Regions from separate parts of the Mesorhizobium sp. CNPSo 4661 genome, predicted to be linked through region 2. Evidence: predicted binding sites of a transcription regulator. Region 2 holds the regulator's gene; the other holds the start of a gene.

Region 1 (7,686 bases), on a different contig from region 2:
GGATGATCGGCTCGCCGGTGCGCCGGTCGAGCACGTAGAGATCGCCCTGCTTGGTCGGTCCGACCAGTGCCGGCACGACTCCGTTCGCCGTGGTGATGTCGACCAGCGTCGGCTGCGCCGGCACATCCATGTCCCACAGGTCGTGATGCACGGTCTGCCTCACCCAGCGCAATTGTCCGGTGTTGAGGTCGAGCGCGGTGATCGAGGAGGAGAACTTCTCGACATTGGCGCTGCGGCCCATGCCGAGCTGGTCCGGCGTCTGGTTGCCGAGCGGCAGGTAGAGCAGCCCCAGCTTCTCGTCGGCGCTCGCGGTCGACCACATGTTGGGCGAGTTGTGGGTGTAGTTCTGGCCCGCCGGCAGCGGCGTCGTCACATCCGGATTGCCGGAATCCCAGTTCCACAGCAGCGCGCCGGTATCGACATCGAAGGCGCGGATGACGCCGGACGGCTCCTCGGTCGAGCAATTGTCGTTGACCGCGCCGCCGACGATGATCTTGCCGCCGACGATCAGAGGCGCCGATGTCGAATAGTAATAGCCCGACTTCGGATAGGGCATGTTGGCCATCAGGTTCAGCGTGCCGCCCTCGGCGAAGGACGCACACACCTGCCCGTTCGCGGCGTCGAGCGCGATCAGCCGGGCGTCCGACGTCGGCAGGTAGACGCGCTGCGCGCAAGGCTGGCCGGCGGCGATCTTGGCGTCGGCATAATAGGAAACACCGCGGCAGGTCTGGTGCTGGCGGTTGGGGTCGAGCTTGACCTTCGGGTCGTAGCGCCATTTCTCCTGGCCGCTCGCGGCATCGATGGCGATAGCGAAATTATGCGGCGTGCAGATGTAAAGCGCATCGCCGACTTTTAGCGGTGTCACCTGATAGGTCGTCTCGCCGATGTCGTCGGGGCCTTTGACGTCGCCGGTGCGATAGGTCCAGGCCGGCTGCAATTTGGCGACATTGTCGGGCGTGATCTGGTCGAGCGGTGAATAGCGCTGGCCAAAGGGCGTGCGGCCGTAGAAATGCCATTCGCCGGCCGGCATGTCGCCGCCGAGATTGGCCGCCGTCGCCACCTTCTCGGTGCCCAGCGTGCCGCCGATGTCGTGAGGGTCGACGGTCATCGAATAGCCGGCGACCGCGAGCGAGGCGAGCACGGCCAGGATCAGCGGCGCCCGCGCGTCCGGCCCCAGCAAGCCGCGCCTTGCCCATGGCGTCAAAAGCCACAAGGCGATAAGCACGATGACGCCGCCGCGCGGACCGAGCTGCCACCAGTCGAAGCCGATTTCCCAGACCGCCCAGCACAAGGTGGCGAGCACGAACAGCGCGTAGAGCCAGAGCGATGTTGACCTGCGTCGCAGCAACAGCCAGGCGGTGATCAGGAAGACCAGGCCGGCGATCAGGTAGTACCAGCTGCCGCCTAGCGTCGCGAGCCAGATGCCGCCGCCGCCGAGAACGAGACCGATGAGGAAGAGGACGAGGGACGTGATGGTGACAGCCAAGACGGTGCTCCTTCGACTGTTGCGCGCTTTCAAACGAAGAGGCGGCTTTCAGGCGACGGCGAGCCGTCCCTGCCCTGCCGGCAGCTTTCCCTCACCCGCTCCGGCTGTCAAGTTGGGGCCAGACACGCGAAACTAGAACAAAACGTAGACAGTTCTGGTCTTTCGCTGCCGAATCACTACATTCGGGAGCGATGTCGGGCTTTTCCGAGGACATGCCTTTTTTCGATGAACCGAATGCGCGGCCGGCGGCGGCACCATCCGGCATAGCCGCGCGCGCCATGGCCGCCCGCAGCGGCCAGCACGGCGCGCCCGATTACCTGAAGGGCCTGAACCCCGAGCAGCGGCTCGCCGTCGAGACGACCGAGGGCCCGGTTCTGGTGCTGGCCGGCGCCGGCACCGGCAAGACGCGGGTGCTCACCACCCGCATCGCCCACATCCTTGCCACCGGCAGGGCCTTCCCCTCGCAGATCCTGGCCGTCACCTTCACCAACAAGGCCGCGCGCGAGATGAAGCAGCGCATCGGCCACCTGATCGGCGAAGGCAATGTCGAAGGCATGCCCTGGCTCGGCACCTTCCACTCGATCGGCGTGAAGCTGCTTCGCAGGCACGCCGAGCTGGCCGGATTGAAATCGGATTTCACCATCCTCGACACCGACGACGTGGTGCGGCTGATCAAGCAGCTGATCCAGGCCGAAGGGCTGGACGACAAGCGCTGGCCGGCCAAGACCTTCGCCCAGATGCTCGACAACTGGAAGAACAAGGGCCTCGGCCCCGACGAGATTGCCGAAGGCGATGCGCGCAGCTTCGGCAACGGCAAGGGCCGCCAGCTCTACAAAGCCTATCAGGAGCGGCTGCAGACGTTGAACTCCTGCGATTTCGGCGACCTGCTCTATCACCCGATCCGCATCTTCCGCGCTTATCCGGACGTGCTGAAGGAATATCACCGCAAGTTCAAATACATACTGGTCGACGAGTACCAGGACACCAACACCGCGCAATACATGTGGCTGCGCCTATTGGCGCAACGGCCCAATGGCGGGCGCGCTGCATCGGCCGAAGGCCGCAAGCCCGACCGGGCGTCGGCCGGTCAGGCCGCCCCCGCGGAGGCCAGCGAGCGGAGCGAGCGCGCGGCCGTGAGCGAGAACAAAGTTAACATTTGCTGCGTCGGCGACGACGACCAGTCGATCTATGGCTGGCGCGGCGCCGAGGTCGACAACATCCTGCGCTTCGACAAGGATTTCCCGGGCGCCACCATCATTAGGCTGGAGCGCAACTATCGCTCGACCGCGCATATTCTCGGCGCCGCCTCGCACCTCATCGCCCACAATGAGGGCCGCTTCGGCAAGACGCTGTTCACCGACCGCGACGACCCCGAGGACGACAAGGTGCATGTCCATGCCGCCTGGGACTCCGAGGAAGAAGCCCGAGCCGTCGGCGATACCATCGAGGCCTATCAGCGCCAGAAGCACCGGCTTAACGACATGGCGATCCTGGTGCGCGCGTCCTTCCAGATGCGCGCCTTCGAAGACCGTTTCATCACGCTGGGCTTGAACTACCGAGTCATCGGCGGCCCGCGCTTCTACGAGCGGCTGGAAATCCGCGATGCGCTGGCCTTCTTCCGCGTCGTCGCCAATGGCGGCGACGACCTCGCCTTCGAGCGCATCGTCAACGTGCCGAAGCGCGGGCTCGGCGAAGCCACCATCCGCCAGATCCACGACACCGCGCGTGCCCTGCGCGTCCCGATGCTGGAAGCGGCCGCGACGCTTGCCGAAAGCGACGAGCTGAAGCCAAAGCCGCGCGCGGCGCTGCGCGAGGTCGCGGCCAATTTCGAGCGCTGGCAGAAGGCGCTGGAGACGACGCCGCACACCGAGCTCGCCGAGACCATCCTGGAGGAAAGCGGCTACACCGACATGTGGAAGAACGACCGTTCGGCGGATTCGCCCGGACGGCTGGAAAACCTCAAGGAGTTGATCCGCTCCATGGAGGAGTATGAATCGCTGCGCTCCTTCCTCGAGCATGTTGCGCTGGTCATGGACGCCGAGCAGAATGCCGACCAGGACGCCGTCAGCATCATGACGCTGCATTCGGCCAAGGGCCTCGAATTCGAGACCGTGTTCCTGCCCGGCTGGGAGGAAGGCCTGTTCCCGCATCAGCGCGCGCTGGATGAAGGCGGACGCTCTGGCCTCGAGGAAGAGCGGCGCTTGGCCTATGTCGGCCTGACGCGCGCGAAGAAGAACCTGCATATCTGGTTCGTCTCCAACCGCCAGATTCACGGGCTTTGGCAATCGACCATCCCGTCGCGCTTCGTCAACGAACTGCCGGAAACCCATGTCGATGTCGCCGATAGCGGCAACAGTTACGGCGGCTACGGCAACCCTTACGGCGGCGGCTCATTCGCCTCCGGGCGCGGTGGCGGTGGCCGGCAGAATCCCTATGGCGCCTCGCGCTTCGACAATGTCGGCGCCAAGGACCAGGGCAGCTTCTCCAACACCTATGCGACGCCCGGCTGGCAGCGCGCCCAGGCGAACCGCACCGAAGCGACCGACCGCAACTGGGGCACTCGCTCCGGCCATCAGGTCGAACGCATCGGCTATGGCGAGACAGACTCCGGCTACGGTGCCGGCCGTACCTCGGTGAAGGGCCGTACCATCGATGGCGAGCTGGTCGCCAAATCGGTTGCCGACACGCCCTCCGCCTTCAATGTCGGCGACCGCGTCTTCCATCAGAAATTCGGCAACGGCAACATCGCGGCGATCGAAGGCAACAAGCTCACCATCGACTTCGACAAGGCCGGCCAGAAACGCGTGCTGGACGGGTTTGTCGCGCCGGTTTGACCAGCCCCCTCACCTGTACCGCGCCTGGTTCCATTTATGCCCCAGCAACGACAGGATGATAATCAGCCCGTTGAAGAACTGCACGTAGAAGCCGCTCAAGCCTGCCGCGACCACGCCGGTCTGGATGAACGACACCGTGACCGCGCCGATCGCGCCACCGACGACTGTGCCGATGCCGCCCCAGGTCGGCGTGCCGCCAACGAACACCGAGGCCAGCACCGGCAGCAGATAGCCGTCGCCCGCCGTCGGCCACCAGGTGAAGTTGATCATCACCGAGAAGCAGCCGGCGATCGCGGCGCCTATGCCGACGAAGACGAAGACTTTCACCCGAACCCATTTGACGTCGATGCCCATCTGCCTGGCGCTGTCGGGATTGTCGCCGACCACTTTCACCTGCGCGCCGAAGCGGTGGCGGTTGTAGAGCAGCGCCGCAAAGACGACGAAGGCGATCGCCCAGAAGATCTGCACCGGGATGCCGAAGACCTGGCTGGAGAAGATCTTGTAGGCCGAGCTGTCGGCAAGGCCCGTCAGCGCCATCGACTTGCCCTCGTTGACGATCTGGATCAGGCCGCGCAGCAGGAAATTCATGCCGAGCGTGGCGATCAGCGACGATAGTCCGCCATAGACGACCAGCGAGCCGACCAGGAAGCCGAGCAGCGTGCCGGTGACCAGCGCGGCTACGATGCCGATAAACGGATCGTAGCCGGCCTGCACCACCAGCGCGAAAACCCATGAGGCAAAGCCCATCGTCGCCGGGAACGACAGGTCGATCTCGCCGCAGGTGACGACGAAGACCAGCGGCACCACCACGAACAGCGCCACGGGAAGCGTGGTGAGCACCGAACTGTAGAGATACCAAGTGGTGAAGACGGTCGGGTTGGCGATCATGAAGACCGCCATCATCACGATGAACACGGCCAGCGTGCCGAGCGCCGCGCGGTTGTCGAGGACGAAGCCGCGCAGCCAGTGGTTGGATGGGTGGCTCCACTCCTTGGTCGCCTGGCCGCTTGCCCTTCCGAGAGGTGTTTGCAGATCGGGTTCCATGGCTTTGCTCATCACGCTCTCTGCTCCGCTTCCCCATGCAAACCGGGCAATCCGCCGGGATGCGCCACGTCTTCCATGAAGTTGATGAGATCCTCGGCCGACTTGACCTCGGTGCGGTCGGCGGTCAGCGCCACCTTGCCGCGGTCGAGCACCACGAAACGGTCGGCGATGTCGAAGACATGGTGGATGTTGTGGCCGATGAACAGGATCGAGCGGCCACTCGCCCGCACCTGGCGCACGAAATGGAAGACCTTGGCGGTCTCGGTCAGCGACAGCGCCGTGGTCGGTTCGTCGAGGATGATCAGCTCCGCCTGCTTGTAGATGGCGCGCGCGATCGCCACGCCCTGGCGTTCGCCGCCCGAAAGCTGGCCGACGATCGACTGCGGCGTGAACACTTTCGAGGTGAAGCCGATCTCGCGCATCAGCCGGCTAGCTTCCGCGACTTCCTTGTTGACCTTCAGCCAGCCCATGAAGCCTGTGAGCTCGCGACCCATGAAGATGTTGCGCACGATGGTCTGCTGCACGGCCAGGGCGCGATCCTGGAACACGGTCTCGATGCCGGCGTCGCGCGAGCGCGCCGCGCTCCATCCGGTCACCGGCTTGCCGCGCACCAGGATGTCGCCGCTGGTCGGCTTGACCACGCCGGACAGTATCTTGATCAGCGTCGACTTGCCGGCGCCGTTGTCGCCGATCAGGCCGACCACCTCGCCGCGATCGACGCTGAGATTGACGCCGCCCAGCGCATAGACCTGGCCGTAGGACTTCTTGATGTCGCGCAGTTCGATGATGCGTTCGCTCATGCGATCCTCGCTTGAATTGTCTGTTGTGCCTGCCTCGTCCGCAGGCGGTCCCGCCGGCCGGGTTGGGTCCGGCCGGCGGCCTGGGAGGTCAGCGCAGCGCCTGCTTGGCGAGCTCTGAGACGATCTCGTAGTTCTGCGGCGTCACGAAGCCGGCGCCGGTGTCGACATTCATGGGGGCAAGACCGAGCACCACCTGCTGGCAGAGACTGAGGATCGGCAGATAGCCCTGCATGAACGGCTGCTGGTCGGCCGTCAGCTGCACCCAGCCGCCCTTGAAGGCCTCGACGATCTGCGGGCTGGTGTCGAAGCCGAAATTGAAGATGTCGCCGGGCTTCCTTCCCGCCGCCTGCATATAGGTGGCAACATTGCCGAGCATCTGTCCGCCGGGATAGCCGACCGCCTTGACGCCGGGATTGTTGAGGAGCGCGGCAGTGATCGGCGGGATCGCGAGATTGGGATCGGCTGCCCATTCGGTTTGCGAATTGATCTGAACGACATCGACGCCGGCCTCCTTCAGCGCGGCGACCGTCCCACGCTCGCGCGCACCGCGGCTCTCATTCTCGAACGGGCCGATCATGATCGCCTTGTCGCCAGCCTTCAGCCCGGCCAGCTTGAACGCCTCGGCGCCGAGCGCGCGCCCCTGCTGCTCCTGTTGCGCGCCGACATAACCGCCGCCGAACGCCGCCACCACGGTCGGCACCGGAACGTTCTGGTACATCATCTTGATGCCGTCCTTATGCGCCTGTTCGGCCAGCGGCATGATCGCCGCGTCGCCCGGATGGCCCATCATGGCGATGCCCTGGGGCTTGACGGCGACCGCCTCGCGCAATTGCTGCACCATCTTTTCGACATCCCAACCGGAAAAGATGTAGTCGACCTTCGGCCCGAGATCGGCCGCCGCCTGCTTGGCGCCATTATAGACGATGGTGCCGAAGGCGTCGCCCTCGGCGCCACCGACGAAGAAGCGGATGTGCACGTCCTTGCACCATTGCGCGTCGAGCGCCTGCGCCGGCAAGGTGGAGATCGAGGCGCAGAGCGCCGTGGCGGCCGCCACGGCGGTCGAGCGCAGAACAGTTCTTCTGGTCGTGATGCTCATGCACGTTCCTCCCTTTTGGTCCCTCGCTATCAAGGGTTTACGACAATGATTTGGATCGGCCGGCTCCTCCCGCCGGCCGGCACTCAAGTCGGCCGGTACTCAAGTCGGCCAGTACTCAAGTCGGCCAGTACTCAAGTCGGATTGGGCAGGTAGCTGTTCCCTCCCCGGCATTGCTTCAGATACTCCAGGCCACGGACCTGGCCAGTGATCTCGAGGTCGCCGCGATAGACAGGGTCGTGCCAGCCCTCGATGTCGATGGCGCCCTTGTAACCGGCCAGCCGCAACTCGCTGATCACCCGCGTCCAGTCGCTGTCGCCGAAGCCCGGCGTGCGCATCTGCACGAAAGGCAGGCGCCCGAACACGCCATGCTCGCGGATCACGTCCCAGCGCACGGTGGCGTCCTTGCCGTGGACGTGGAAGATGCGC
Region 2 (7,686 bases):
TTCCTATTGCCTACTGCCTACTCACTAATTCCTACCTTTTGGCAATCGGCACATAATCGCGTTCCGTGGCGCCGGTGTAAAGCTGGCGCGGGCGACCGATCTTCTGGTGCGGATCCTCGATCATTTCCTTCCACTGGGCGATCCAGCCGACGGTGCGAGCGACCGCGAACAGCACGGTGAACATGGTGGTGGGGAAGCCGAGCGCCTTCAGTGTGATGCCGGAATAGAAATCAACATTCGGATAGAGCTTCTTGGCGATGAAGTATTCATCGGTCAGCGCGATCTTCTCCAGCTCCATTGCGATGTCGAGCAGCGGATCGTCCTTGATACCGAGCTCGCCCAGCACCTCATGCGCGGTCTTCTGCATGATCTTGGCGCGCGGATCGTAGTTCTTGTAGACGCGATGGCCGAAGCCCATCAGCCGAAACGGGTCGTTCTTGTCCTTGGCGCGAGCGATGAACTCCGGAATGTGATCGACATGGCCGATCTCGCCCAGCATGTTGAGCGCCGCTTCGTTGGCGCCGCCATGCGCCGGGCCCCACAGGCAAGCGATGCCGGCGGCGATGCAGGCGAAGGGATTAGCACCTGACGAGCCGGCAAGACGGACGGTCGAGGTCGAGGCGTTCTGCTCGTGGTCGGCGTGGAGGATGAAGATGCGCTCCATGGCGCGCGCCAGCACCGGATTGATCTTGTATTCCTCGCAAGGCACCGCAAAGCACATGTGCAGGAAGTTGGCGGCGAAGTTCAGCTCGTTCTTCGGATAAATGAAGGGCTGGCCGATATGGTACTTGTAGGCCATCGCCGCGATGGTCGGCATCTTGGCGATCAGGCGCATCGAGGCGACCATGCGCTGGTAGGGATCCGAGATGTCGGTCGAGTCGTGATAGAAGGCCGATAGCGCGCCGACCACGCCGCACATCACAGCCATCGGATGCGCGTCGCGGCGGAAGCCGGTGAAGAAGCGCGACATCTGCTCATGCACCATGGTGTGGCGCGTCACACGATAGTCGAAGTCTTCCTTCTGCGCCTTGGTCGGGAGTTCACCGTAGAGCAGGAGGTAGCAGACCTCGAGGAAGTCGCCATGTTCGGCAAGCTGGTCGATCGGATAGCCGCGATGCAGCAGGATGCCGGCATCGCCGTCGATGAAGGTGATCGCCGATTCGCAGCTTGCCGTGGAGGTGAAGCCGGGGTCGTAGGTGAAGGCGCCGGTCGTGCTGTAGAGCGCGCCGATATCGATCACGTCAGGCCCGGTCGACCCGCTTCGCACCTTGAATTCATGGGTCTTGCCGGCGAGTTCGAGCCTGGCGGTCGACTCATGCGCCTTGCCGCTCGGTTCCAGTTTTGTCGCAGCTTCGCTCATTCCCAAACTCCTTTATGTTTCCTCATGCCGGCAAGGCAATTCCTGCAAACGACACGTCGAAATCACCGGAATGCGCGAACTTGCCAATCGCATTTTAGGAGGTGCGTGCCAGATTGGGCCAAGGCCTAATGTTGCACTGCGAAACGCACCTTTCAATGCCAATCTTCTTAGGCCAGTTCGCTCCTAATCGATTTGATCTCCAATCCTCGCCAGGCTTTCCTGGCGGCCCAGCACGGCAAGCACGTCGAACACGCCGGGCGAGGTGCTGCGGCCAGTAAGCGCGGCGCGGAGCGGCTGTGCCACGGCGCCGAGCTTATGCCCGCCGGCCAGCGCAAAGTCGCGGATCGAAGCCTCGGCCGAGGCAGCGCTCCAGTCGCCTTCGATGGCTGACAATGCGCCATGCGCGCCGCGCAGGATCGCGCGCGCATCCGCGTTGAGCAGGCCCGCCGCCTTCTCGTCGAGCGGCAATGGCCGTTCGGCGAACAGGAACGCCGCGCCGTCGACCAGTTCCACGAGGGTTTTTGCCCGCTCCTTGAGGCCGGGCATGGCGGCAAGCAGTTGCGCCTTGCGCCCGCCGTCGAGCTTGGCCGCGAGCGCCGGCCCGCCTTCGAGATAGGGCAAGGTGGCGACGAAGATGTCGAACAGGGCCTGGTCATCCATCTTGCGCATATGGACGCCGTTCAGCGCCTCGAGCTTGGCGAAGTCGAAGCGTGCCGCGCCCTTGTTGACGTCGCCGATGTCGAACCAGGCGACCATGTCCTTGACCGACATCACCTCGTCGTCGCCATGGCTCCAGCCGAGCCTGGCCAGATAGTTGAGCAAAGCCTCGGGCAGATAGCCCATGGCGCGATAGACCTCGACGCCGAGGGCGCCGTGCCGCTTCGACAGCTTGGCGCCGTCGGCGCCGTGGATCAGCGGGATGTGCGACATCGACGGCACGTCCCAGCCCATGGCGTTGTAGATCACCGTCTGGCGCGCGGCATTGGTCAGGTGGTCGTCGCCGCGGATAATGTGGGTGACGCCCATGTCGTGATCGTCGACGACGACGGCATGCATGTAGGTCGGGACGCCGTCGGAACGCAGGATGATGAAGTCGTCGAGATCCTTGTTCGGGAAGCGCACTTCGCCCTGCACGCGGTCGTTGACGATCGTCACACCTTCGGTCGGCGCCTTGATGCGGATCGCACCCTTGACGCCTGCCGGCGCCTCGGACGGGTCACGGTCGCGCCACTGGCCGTTGTAACGCGGCGGCAAGCCCTTGGCGCGGGCCGCCTCGCGCATTGCCTCGAGCTCGGCCGGCGTCTCATAGGCGTAATAGGCCTTGCCCATGCGCACGAGTTCCTCGGCCACCTCGCGATGACGCGGCGCGCGCTGGAACTGCGAGACGGCGTCGCCGTCCCAGGAGAGGCCAAGCCAGGTCAGCCCGTCGAGAATGGCGGCCGTGGCGGCTTCGGTGGAGCGCTCGCGATCGGTATCCTCGATGCGCAGCAGCATCGTGCCGCCGGTGTGCCTGGCATAGAGCCAGTTGAACAGCGCCGTGCGCGCCCCACCAATGTGCAGGTAGCCTGTGGGCGAGGGGGCAAAGCGGGTGACGACCTTGTCGGACATGGAACTCTCGAGGAAGCACTGAAAAATGCATGTGTCGCGCAGACTTCCACGCGACCGGCGTTCATGTAGCATAGGCGGTCTGGGGCGCAAGGGGCAGACCCGATGGCTGGATGTGGCCGGGGCGCGGAGGAGGGCGGGGGAACGACAGCTGGCGTCAGCGAACGCCTGATGTTTGCCCATGCCGCGCCCGAAGAGATAGCGCCGGTTTTGCTTCCGGAGCCGCGTGCACCAGTCGAGCTTCTGCCGTCCGGTGACGGCGGGATACAGCCGGTCTCGCCAACAGCCACCATCGGCCGGATCCGCAAACAGCTTGGCCGCGCCTCGCTTCCTGCACTCCACCGAAGCGTCGGCACCGCGGCGGCCACCGAGCTCGACCGCGGCATCGGCTTCCTGCTGGTGCCGGTGTTCCTGGCAGCCGGCGTCATCTACTACTTCTCGCTGAACACTGAGCCCGATCTCTACAGGCCGCTCGCGGCGGTGGCCCTGGTGGCTGTCTGCGCGGCGGTTTCGCGTTCCCGGCACAGAACGCACCTTGTCTTCATGGCGGCGTTTTTCTGCGCCTTGGGCTTTCTCGCGGCCAAGGTGGAGACCTTGCGGATGGCGACCCCGATGCTGGGTTCCGAAATCCAGACGCGGCTGACGGGGCGCCTCGTCACCGCCGAGGCGATGGCCAACGGCCGCATCCGGCTGACAATCGATCTGATTTCCACGCAGCATCCCAAGCTGCGCTATGCGCCGAACCGCGTCAGGCTGTCGGCACGCAGAATCCCGCCAGAGATGATCGCCGGGTCGATGCTGACCGGCTATGCCAAGCTGCTGCCGCCGACAGGCCCGGTTCGGCCGGACAGCTATGACTTTTCCTTCGACAGCTACTTTGCCGGCATCGGTGGCAGCGGCTTTTTCCTGGGCGATCCAAAGCTGATTGCCCCGGCAGAAGCGCCATTCGGAGCGCGCGTCGCATCGGCTGTCGAAAACGCGCGCGAAGGCATTGCCGACCATATCAGGAGCGCCATCGGCGGGTCCGAAGGCGAGATCGCGGCGGCGCTGATCGTCGGCGTGCGCGCCGGCATTCCGGAAGCGATCAACGAGTCGATGCGGCGCACCGGCATCTACCACATCATCTCGATCTCCGGCCTGCACATGGCACTTGTCGCGGGCACGATCATGGTCCTTTTGCGCGGCGCCTTCGCGCTGTTTCCGGATTTCTCGTCACGCCGACCGGTGAAGAAATATGCCGCTGCAATCGCGCTGGCCTCGATTGCCGCCTATCTGGTGATCTCCGGCATCGTGGTCGCGGCCGAGCGAAGCTTCATCATGCTGGCCGTGATGCTGGTCGCCGTGCTTTTCGACCGCGCGGCGCTGACCATGCGCAACCTGGCGATCTCTGCCATCGCCGTCATCCTGGTCTCGCCGCACGAAGTGGTCGGCCCGAGCTTTCAGATGTCCTTCGCCGCCACCGCGGCTCTCGTTGGCGCCTATGCCGGCTTTGCCGACTATCGCGCCGGCAAAACGACCGCGCCGGCAAAGCGTTCGTTTCTCGGCTTCGTATCGCGAAAACTGGCTATAGGAGTGGGTGGCGCCGCCGTGACGTCGCTCATCGCGGGCAGCGCGACGTTGCTGTTTGCGATCTGGCATTTTCAGCGCGTGTCGCCGCTCAGCCTGCTGGCCAATCTGGCGGTCATGCCGATCGTCTCGCTGATCGTCATGCCGTTCGCCGTGTTGAGCGCGCTGGCCATGCCCTTCGGCTTCGACGGTCCCTTCCTCTTTGTCATGGGCAAGGGCCTGATGGCGATGATCGCTATTTCGGCGTGGATATCCGAGCGCTCACCGGTCGACGCCGTCGGGCTGATCTCGATCCAGTCGGTGCTGCTGGCGACGGTCGCGCTTGTCATCGCAACGATGGCGACCACGTGGCTCAGGCTTGTGCCGCGGTACCCTTCGCGCTCGCGGCGCTGCTGGCCATTCCCCATGTCCGCACGCCGGATGTGCTTGTCTCGGAGGACGCGCATCTGGTGGCGATGCCGATCGGAGGCGGCGAGCTTGCGATCAACCGCGCGCGCTCCAACGAGTTCACCACCGACAACTGGAAACGAGCGCTGAAAGCCGAGGATATCGTGCCGCCGGAGACGTTCGCCAAGGACGCCCTCGACATCGCCGATCCCGTCGACCTGCCGCTTGGCTCGCCCTTCTACTGCACCGGAGACCTCTGCATCGGCCGGCATCCTTCCGGCGCCATCGTCGCGCTTGCCGAGAACCGCGGCAGCGCCCGACCGGCCTGCGGGTTCGCAGATCTCATCGTCATCAACGATGCAACGGCCTACAACCCATGCCGCGATCCGCGCGTGCTTGTCGTCACCAAGCGGCAGCTGGCGCGCGACGGCAGCGCCGCCATCTTCTTCGATCCGCAATCGGCGACCGCCCGGCCAACCGTTCGCTACGCGGTCGACGAACCATATCGTCCCTGGCACGAGCAGCGGAAATACACACGCGAGGCGAGGGGGCTGCCGCCCTATCAACGACCGGAAAAGCCGGCGGCCGCGCCGCAGCCGACAGAATAGATGTCACGCATTTCCGGCGAAGACCGCCGCGCGGTCCTGCTCAGTAGCGACGGATAAGTCCGACGAGCTTGCCCTGAACCTTGACCCGATCCGGTCCAAAGATCCGGGTCTCATAGGCCGGATTGGCGGCCTCGAGCGCGATCGAGGCACCCTTGCGGCGAAACCGCTTCAAGGTCGCTTCCTCGTCGTCGACCAGCGCCACCACGATCTCGCCCGGGCTTGCCGTATTGGCGTTGCGGATGATGACGGTGTCGCCGTCGAAGATACCGGCCTCTATCATCGAGTCGCCCTTGACCTCCAGCGCATAGTGCTCGCCGCCCATGATCATGTCCGGCGGCACCGAGATCGAGTGCGTCTGGTGCTGGATGGCGTCGATCGGCACGCCGGCGGCAATGCGGCCCATTACCGGAATGGATACGGCCGAAACAGCGTCGTCGTCATTGCTGGGTGTCGGCGTGCGCGAAGGCGCTGCCGGCTTGACTTGGCGGTTGAGATTGCCTTGGCCGCCTTGGATGACGCTTGGCGAGAACTTCTTCGCGGCATTCAGGCCAGGCGCGATCGAGTCGGGCAGGCGCAAGACTTCGAGGGCGCGCGCCCGGTTCGGCAGCCGGCGAATGAAGCCACGCTCTTCCAGCGCCGTGATCAGCCGGTGGATGCCGGACTTCGAGGCAAGGTCCAGCGCCTCCTTCATCTCGTCGAAGGATGGAGGGATCCCGCTCTCCTTGAGGCGTTCATGGATGAACATCAGGAGTTCATGTTGTTTGCGCGTCAGCATTGGCGGCCCCCACGGGTTCTGAAACCAGAATCGGAAAAACAAACCCAGAACAAACACTATCTGTTCCAGTTGTGTTCCGCAACCGTTTAAAGTTTAATGAATTTCTTAAGGCTGCCGAAACAATGTTGCATTCGAGGACGCCAGCCGCCGCCAGTAGGGCGGTGGCATTGATTCCGCTCGATTTTGCAGCACTGCCTAAGTTGAAACAGCAGGCAGCGCCATCACGAAAGCGCGGGTCGGACCGCGTGGACCACCCTTTGCGCATGCTGCACCGTGAACGAAACGAACCCAAAATGCCAACTTCGGCGATTTGCCGGTTCTCTGTTCTCGCGGTCTATGGACCATCTAACACAGGACGAAAGGTTCTTGCCCCGACGCCGACTGGGGTGAGACAACCGCCGTTGGCCGTCTGGCGATTTGCGAGCGGCGCTGGGTCGAGATGGAGGCGGTAACGCGATGAGGGGAATTCCTGGCCGTGCTGAAGTCGAGGCGATGGATGCCGCGGATCCGCTGCGCGCCCTGCGCGATCGCTTCATCCTGCCGGAAGGGGTGATCTATCTCGACGGCAACTCGCTGGGTGCGGCGTCCTCCGAGGTTTTCGACGAGATCGAGAAAGCGGCAACGCGCGAATGGGCGCATGATCTTATCCGCGCCTGGAATACCGCGGGCTGGTTCCAAATGCCGGTCGAACTGGGCGACCGGCTCGGGCGGCTGATCGGCGCGGCGGCCGGACAGACCGTCGTTTGCGATACGACCTCGATCAACATCTACAAGGTCCTGCATGCGGCGCTGGCGATGCGGCCCGACCGATCCGTGATCGTTGCCGAGGGCGACAGTTTTCCGACCGATCTCTACATGGCGGAGGGCGTGGCCTCCACGCGCCCCGGCACGGTGCTGCGGCTCGAAGGTGTCGACGCCCCGACGATCGAGGAGCTGATCGACAGCCAAGTCGCGGTCATCCTAGTCAACCACGTCAACTACAAGTCCGGCCGGTTGCGCGACATGGCGGCCTTGACGCGCAAGGCCCACGAAGCCGGCGCGCTGATCGTTTGGGACCTCTGCCATACTGCAGGCGCGTTGCCGGTGGATCTTGATGGTTCGAGTGCCGACTTCGCTGTCGGCTGCACTTATAAGTATCTCAATGGCGGCCCGGGCGCGCCCGCCTTCATCTACGCCGCGAATCGCCACCACGGCGACATTCGCCAGCCGCTCAGCGGCTGGTGGGGGCACGCCCGGCCTTTCGCGTTCGAGCAGGGCTACGCCATGGGCACGGGCATCCGCCGGTTCCTGTGCGGAACGCAGCCGGTGCTGTCGATGCGGGCGCTGAAGGGAGCGCTGGACCTCTGGGACAAGGTCGACATGAATGCCGTGCGCGACAAAAGCAT

What was found. Region 2 encodes LexA, which represses DNA repair genes until DNA is damaged. Its sites were predicted from a motif close to TGTTCNNNNTGTGTTCNG; they were not measured.
Region 1: the regulator LexA is predicted to act here: its motif matches at 1,620-1,637, upstream of AC0YKC_RS07355 (ATP-dependent helicase).

What each region holds. Positions count from the first base shown of each region.
Region 1 covers NZ_JBWGIO010000004.1:138,675-146,360, reverse strand. The annotation lists gene AC0YKC_RS07360 (glucose/quinate/shikimate family membrane-bound PQQ-dependent dehydrogenase) at 1-1,486, opposite strand, end outside; gene AC0YKC_RS07355 (ATP-dependent helicase) at 1,678-4,320, shown strand; gene AC0YKC_RS07350 (ABC transporter permease) at 4,330-5,376, opposite strand; gene AC0YKC_RS07345 (ATP-binding cassette domain-containing protein) at 5,376-6,164, opposite strand; gene AC0YKC_RS07340 (substrate-binding domain-containing protein) at 6,253-7,260, opposite strand; gene AC0YKC_RS07335 (sugar phosphate isomerase/epimerase family protein) at 7,392-7,686, opposite strand, start outside.
Region 2 covers NZ_JBWGIO010000023.1:31,354-39,039, reverse strand. The annotation lists gene gltA (citrate synthase) at 32-1,360, opposite strand; gene gltX (glutamate--tRNA ligase) at 1,544-2,968, opposite strand; partial or broken gene AC0YKC_RS28545 (ComEC/Rec2 family competence protein) at 3,071-5,526, shown strand; gene lexA (transcriptional repressor LexA) at 5,567-6,301, opposite strand; gene kynU (kynureninase) at 6,758-7,686, shown strand, end outside.